Regions from separate parts of the Pseudomonas sp. NBRC 111131 genome, predicted to be linked through region 1. Evidence: predicted binding sites of a transcription regulator. Region 1 holds the regulator's gene; the other holds the start of a gene.

What was found. Region 1 encodes FliA, which starts transcription of late flagellar genes. Its sites were predicted from a motif close to CTAAAGTTTNNNNNNNNNNNGCCGNTAA; they were not measured.
Region 2: motA (flagellar motor stator protein MotA) is a predicted target of FliA. The motif match lies at 1,916-1,943, and genes of this name have one in related genera.

Annotation. Positions count from the first base shown of each region.
Region 1 covers NZ_BCBH01000003.1:252,004-255,417, forward strand. The annotation lists gene APH34_RS04825 (protein phosphatase CheZ) at 1-389, opposite strand, end outside; gene APH34_RS04830 (chemotaxis response regulator CheY) at 408-782, opposite strand; gene fliA (RNA polymerase sigma factor FliA) at 887-1,627, opposite strand; gene fleN (flagellar synthesis regulator FleN) at 1,624-2,457, opposite strand; gene flhF (flagellar biosynthesis protein FlhF) at 2,551-3,414, opposite strand, start outside.
Region 2 covers NZ_BCBH01000004.1:145,667-149,080, forward strand. The annotation lists gene motB (flagellar motor protein MotB) at 1-996, opposite strand, end outside; gene motA (flagellar motor stator protein MotA) at 1,000-1,851, opposite strand; gene APH34_RS05880 (HDOD domain-containing protein) at 1,982-3,414, shown strand, end outside.

The sequences.
Region 1 (3,414 bases):
CGCTGCCAGTCAACGCTCAGGCGCTGCGCCTCGGCCGCCAGATCGTTGAGCACAGGCGTGCTCTGCTCGACCAGGTCCATGGTGCGGTTGGCGGCTCCTTCGGTGAGCTTGACCACATAGGACAGGCGCTCGGTGGCGTCGGTGATCTGCGAGACTTCCTCGGCCTGCGGCATGTGCGGGTCGATCTGGAAACTGACGATCGCGCTGTGCAGCTCACGGGTGAGCTTGCCGACCTCCTGGTACAGGCCTCGGTCGCGGGTCTGGTTCAACTGATGAATCAGTTGCACCGCCTCGCCGAACCGCCCCCGCTCCAGGCTTTCGACCAACTCCTGGGCATGCTTCTTCAGGGTCGATTCGAACTCCCCCAAAGACGATTGTGTTGATTCCATGGCGCCCCCTGACGTGACTCAGCCGTTGACGCGTTCGAAGATCTTCTCGATCTTTTCTTTGAGCACCTGAGCGGTGAACGGCTTGACCACGTATCCATTGACCCCGGCCTGGGCCGCTTCGATGATCTGGTCACGCTTGGCTTCAGCGGTCACCATCAGCACCGGCATAGCCTTCAGGCGGTCGTGTGCACGCACCTTGCGCAGCAGGTCGATACCGGACATGCCGGGCATGTTCCAGTCGGTCACCAGGAAGTCGTAATGGCCGCTTTCGAGCATCGGCAGTGCCGTGGTGCCGTCATCGGCCTCATCGGTATTGGTGAAACCCAGATCACGCAACAGGTTCTTGATGATCCGCCGCATCGTCGAGAAGTCGTCAACGATGAGGATTTTCATGTCTTTGTTCAATTAGACCTCCAAGCAGTCTCAAACGCGCTCGGCCCCGAACGCGCATTCAATCAATTCGGTACAACGTGAAAACGACTGCAACGACCCCGGGCTCAGCGTGCCCGCCACTCCCCGAGGCGGCTGCGCAGGCGCGCGGCGCACTGGCTGTGCAGCTGGCTGACACGTGACTCGCTGACCCCCAGCACCTCACCGATTTCCTTGAGGTTCAGCTCTTCGTCATAGTACAGCGCCAGCACCAGCCGCTCACGCTCTGGCAGATTGGCAATGGCATCGGTCAAGGCAGCCTGGAAGCGCTCGTCTTCCAGGTCGCGCGATGGCTCGACCTGGCCACTGGCACCGTCCTCGTGCAGCCCTTCGTGCTCGCCGTCCTGCAACAGGTCGTCGAAACTGAACAGGCGGCTACCCAGGGTATCGTTCAAAATCCCGTAGTAATCATCGAGACTCAATTGGAGTTCGGCAGCAACTTCATGATCTTTAGCGTCACGGCCGGTTCTGGCTTCCACGGCACGCATCGCATCACTGACCATGCGCGTATTACGGTGCACCGAACGGGGTGCCCAATCCCCCTTTCGCACTTCGTCGAGCATCGCACCGCGGATGCGGATGCCGGCATAGGTTTCGAAACTGGCACCCTTGCTAGCGTCGTACTTGTTGGCGACTTCCAGCAAACCGATCATGCCGGCCTGAATCAGGTCTTCGACCTGCACGTTGGCCGGCAAGCGGGCCAGCAGGTGGTAGGCAATGCGCTTGACCAGCGGGGCGTAGCGTTCGATCAATTCGTACTGGGCATCCTTCGACGCCTTGCTGTACATCTTGAAACCGCTTGCGTTCATAGTACCGGCCCCGCGCTGGTGGGTTGCACCAGGCGCTCGACAAAGAACTCCAGGTGCCCGCGCGGGTTGGCCGGCAATGGCCAGCTATCGACCTTCTGCGCAATGGCCTTGAAGGCCAGCGCGCACTTGGAACGAGGGAAGGCCTCGTAGACTGCCCGTTGCTTCTGCACCGCCTTGCGCACGCACTCGTCATAGGGCACGGCACCGACGTATTGTAGGGCGACATCGAGGAAGCGATCGGTGACCTTGGTCAACTTGGCGAACAGGTTGCGCCCTTCCTGCGGGCTCTGTGCCATGTTGGCCAGCACGCGGAATCGGTTCATCCCGTAATCACGGTTGAGCAACTTGATCAACGCGTAGGCGTCGGTGATCGAGGTCGGTTCATCACAGACCACCAGCAACACTTCCTGGGCAGCACGAACAAAACTGACTACCGAGTCACCAATACCCGCAGCGGTGTCGATCACCAGCACATCGAGGTTGTCGCCGACCTCGCTGAATGCCTGGATCAACCCGGCATGCTGGGCGGGAGCCAGGTGCACCATGCTCTGGGTGCCGGACGCCGCCGGCACGATGCGCACGCCGCCTGGCCCCTGCAACAGTACGTCGCGCAGCTCGCAGCGCCCTTCGATGACATCGGCCAAGGTGCGTTTAGGGGTCAGGCCCAGCAACACGTCGACGTTGGCCAGGCCCAGGTCGGCGTCCAGCAGCATGACCCGGCGGCCGAGTTCGGCCAGCGCCAGGGACAGGTTCACTGAAACGTTAGTCTTGCCGACGCCACCTTTACCACCGGTCACGGCGATCACCTGTACGGGATGCATGCTACCCATGTTCGTTGTTTACCTTGTCTCGCTTGGACCCAAGCCACACGAGGGGCAATGCTGCCGCCCCCTTGGTGTAGGTATTTTGCATACGCTTCATCATCAACCTGCTCGCCGCGGGTTGTGATAGAGATCAGCGAACATGTCGGCCATGGCCTCCTCGCTGGGCTCGTCCTGCAACTGCACATTGACGGCACGGGTCACCAGTTGGTGCGCCCGCGGCAGGTGCAGGTCGTCAGGAATGCGCGGGCCATCGGTGAGGTAGACCACGGGCAGTTCATGACTGATGGCCAGGCTCAGCACGTCGCCAAGGCTCGCCGTTTCATCGAGTTTGGTCAGGATGCAACCGGCCAGGCCACAGCGTTTATAGCTGTGGTAGGCGGCGGTGAGCACCTGCTTCTGGCTGGTGGTGGCCAGCACCAGGTAGTTCTTCGCGGCGATGCCACGCCCGGCCAAGGTTTCCAGTTGCATGCGCAGGGCCGGGTCGCTGGCCTGCAGGCCGGCGGTATCGATCAGCACCACGCGCTTGCGCAGCAGCGGCTCCAGCGCCTGGGCCAACGACTGGCCCGGGTCGACGTAGGTCACGGGCACATTGAGGATGCGCCCCAAGGTCTTGAGCTGCTCCTGGGCACCAATGCGGAAGCTGTCCATGCTCACCAGCGCCAGGTTCTGCGGGCCGTACTTGAGTACATACCGCGCCGCCAGCTTGGCCAGGGTGGTGGTCTTGCCCATGCCAGCAGGGCCGACCATGGCGATCACACCGCCCTCCTCGATCGGCTCGACCTCGGGCACCTCGATCATCCGCGCCAGGTGCGCCAGCAACATGCGCCACGCCTGCCGTGGTTCTTCGATCTCGCCCGTGAGCTCGAGCAATTCGCGGGCGATCGGTCCGGACAGGCCGATACGCTGCAAGCGGCGCCAGAGGTTGGCCTGGGCCGGCTTGCTGCCCTGCAGTTGGCTCCAGGC
Region 2 (3,414 bases), on a different contig from region 1:
GATGTTCAGCTTCTGACGCAACTCACGCGGTTGCATGGGCTGATCCCCGGCGCCAGGTGCGGCGGAAGCACCGGGTGCCGTACCCTCAGCCCCCTCAGGCGCTGCTGGCTGAGCATCCGGCTGTGCAGGCGCAGCCTCTGGCGTCCCTTGCTCGCCCTCGATGTTGCGTTGGGCCTTCTTGGTCAGGACGATGATGTCGATACGCCGGTTGACCGGGTTGAACGGGTTCGCCCGGTCGAACAGCGACGACGAGGCATAACCGACCACCCGCGCCACCTGGCCGTCTGGATAGCCACCGGCGACCAGCGCACGGCGTGCCGCGTTGGCGCGGTTGGCAGACAGCTCCCAGTTGCCGAACTCGCCGGCTCCCGAATAAGGCTTGGCATCGGTATGGCCACTGATGCTGATCTTGTTCGGAACGGACTTGATGGTGTCGGCCATGGCCAGCAGGATGTCTTCGAAATACGGCTGCAAACGCGCGCTGCCGATGTCGAACATCGGCCGGTTTTCCGCGTCCATGATCTGGATGCGCAGGCCGTCCTGGGTGATCTCGAAGAGGATCTGGTCCTTGAACTTCTGCAGTTGCGGGTTTTCCTCAACCTTGTTCTGCAACTCCTGCAGCAGCAACTCGAGGCGCTCACGCTCGACCTGTTCGGCCATGGTCTCGACCTGATCCTTGTCCAGCTGGATGCTGGTGTCAGGCGTCGGCTCGGACTTCTGCTCCGGGTTGATGGTCTTTTCCGGTGCCAGCTGCGGCGAACCGCCCAGGTCGATGATGTAGGGCGTGCCACTCTCGGAGAAACCGATCGGGTCCTTGAAGTAACCGGCAATGGCGATCTTCTGCTCCGGGGTCGCCGTGGACAGCAACCACAGCACCAGGAAGAACGCCATCATGGCCGTGGCGAAGTCAGCGAATGCGATCTTCCAGGCGCCACCGTGGTGGCCATCGCCAAAGCGCTTGACGCGCTTGATGATGATGGGCTGATTGTTCTCCATGGCTTAGCGACCGCGGACCGCTTGTTCCAGCTCGGCAAAGCTCGGACGGTGCGCCGGGTAAAGCACCTTGCGCCCGAATTCCACGGCCAGCGATGGTGGCATGCCGGAGGCCGAGGCCACCAGCGAGGCCTTGATCGCCTCGTACACGTTGATTTCTTCCTTGGCGTCATGGCGCAAGGCGTTGGCCAGCGGACCAAAGAAGCCATAGGCGGCAAGAATACCGAAGAAGGTACCGACCAGCGCGGCCCCCACGTGCAAGCCGATCGACTTCTGGTCGCCCTCACCCAGCGACGCCATGGTCACCACGATACCCAGTACCGCCGCAACGATACCGAAACCTGGCATGCCGTCGGCAATGCCGTTGACCGCATGGGACGGGTGCTCGAGCTCTTCCTTCATGCTCAGCAGTTCCATGTCGAACAGGCCTTCGAGTTCGTGAGGTGCCATGTTGCCGGTGGACATGATGCGCAGATAGTCGCAGATGAATGCCGTCATGCGCTCGTCACCGAGCACCGCAGGGTACTTGGCGAAGATCGGGCTGGCCGCGGCATCTTCAATATCGCTTTCGATGGCCATCATGCCTTCACGACGGCTCTTGTTGAGGATCTCGTATACCAGGCCCAATACTTCCAGATAGAACGTATGGGTGAACCGGGTCCCGAACATCTTCAGCGACTTCTTGATTACATGCATGGTCATGTAACCAGGGTTGGCCTGCAGGAACGCGCCAAAGGCCGCACCGCCGATGATCAGCACTTCGAACGGCTGGATCAGCGCCGCGATCTTGCCGTGAGAGAGCACATACCCGCCGAGCACGCTCGCGAATACGACGATGATGCCGATAATTTTAGCCATAGGTTCAAAGCACTTGCTGTCGTGGTCAGGGTGAGGAACGTGAGCTTTAAAACTCTTCTTCTACTTATCGGCAGATCTGCGCCAGACTATAGCCACTAAAAGCGAAAAGCCAGTTCGGACTGATGTCAAAATGCCAATGGAAACCAAGGTGCCCACTCAGAATCCGCGTACGCTAGAGGCCTGGGTAAAGCTGCTGGACGGTATTCGCGTACCGGTGCCAAAGCAGAGTTATGACCGGGTCTCGAGCGCCATCAACGATAGCCGCCGCTCCCTGCGTGACATCGCCGAACTGATGCAGGACAGCCCGGCCCTGGTGCTGTCGGTGATGCGCGAAGCCAATCACCCGGCCAACGCCAGCCAGGCCGAACCCGCTGAAAGCCTGGAAATTGCCCTCAATCGCCTGGGCCTGGCGCGCACCCGGGAGCTGCTCAACCGCTTGCCTGCCCTGCCGGACGACGACATCCCGCCCGTGCTGCGCCAGTTTCTGCTGATCAGCCAGCACGCCGCGCAGCAGGCCAGCGGGTTGTTCGCCAGCCGCCTGGCACGGTTGTGGCAGGAAATCCACTGGGGCAGCCTGCTGTTCCTATCACCCCTGTGGCCAATGGCCCTGGCCTACCCCAAGCTGCTCGACACCTGGGAGCTTCGAGTGATCCACAAGGGCGAAGAGGCTGCCGAAGTCGAACTTGAGCTGTTTGGCGTGCGCATCATGGCGCTGTGCAAAACCATGGCCGAGCACTGGCGCCTGTCGCAGTGGGTCACCCAGGGCTACCGGTTACTGCTTGAGGAACGTGAGCAACTGGGCCAGGTGCTGAGCATCGCCCGCGACGAAGACTTGCTGAGCCAGCAGCACCGGCTTGACGAGGCGCCCGGCCTGCGCCGCTGGTTCAACCAGCCGGCCAATACCGTTTTGCTGGCCAACAACCTGGCCCTGGCGGCTCAAGTGGGCTGGGACAACCCGCACCTGCTGCGCTGGCAGTTGCTGACCGCGTTGTACCTGCAAACCTCACTGGAAGACGTGCAACAACAGGTTCACCAGCAGGCTGCTGCCAGCGCCCGTCGCCACGCCCGGCATGCGCTGTTCCACCCTGCAGAAGCGCTGCTCTGGCCGTGGCAGCAGCGCCGCCCGCACCCCGATATGCTGACACCGCCGCCACCTTCCAGCGAGGCACTGGGCCGCTGGCGCACGTTGTGCCAGGAGCTTCTGGCCCAGCCCAGCCCATTCGCCAACGCGGTCCACCTGGCCACCCAGGCACGCGAGGCCCTGCTGGCCTGTGGCATGCAGCGCATCATGCTGCTGAGCTTTGACAAGGCCAGCGAGTACCTGCGCGTACAGCAGACTGCCGGCGTGCCCAAAGAAGCTGCCGCCATGGCCCTGCCCGTACCGCAAAGCAAGCTGCTGCAGAAGCTGATGGGCCAGGCGGCGCAACTGCGCCTGACGCCTGACAACCACGCCCAGTTCGCAGCCCTGCTCCCGGCACCCCTGCGGGCTTTCTTCCGGAGCGAGCACCTGCTGCTGCGCTCACTGGCGGTCAATGACCAGGTGCTGATGCTGGTGGTGGCCGA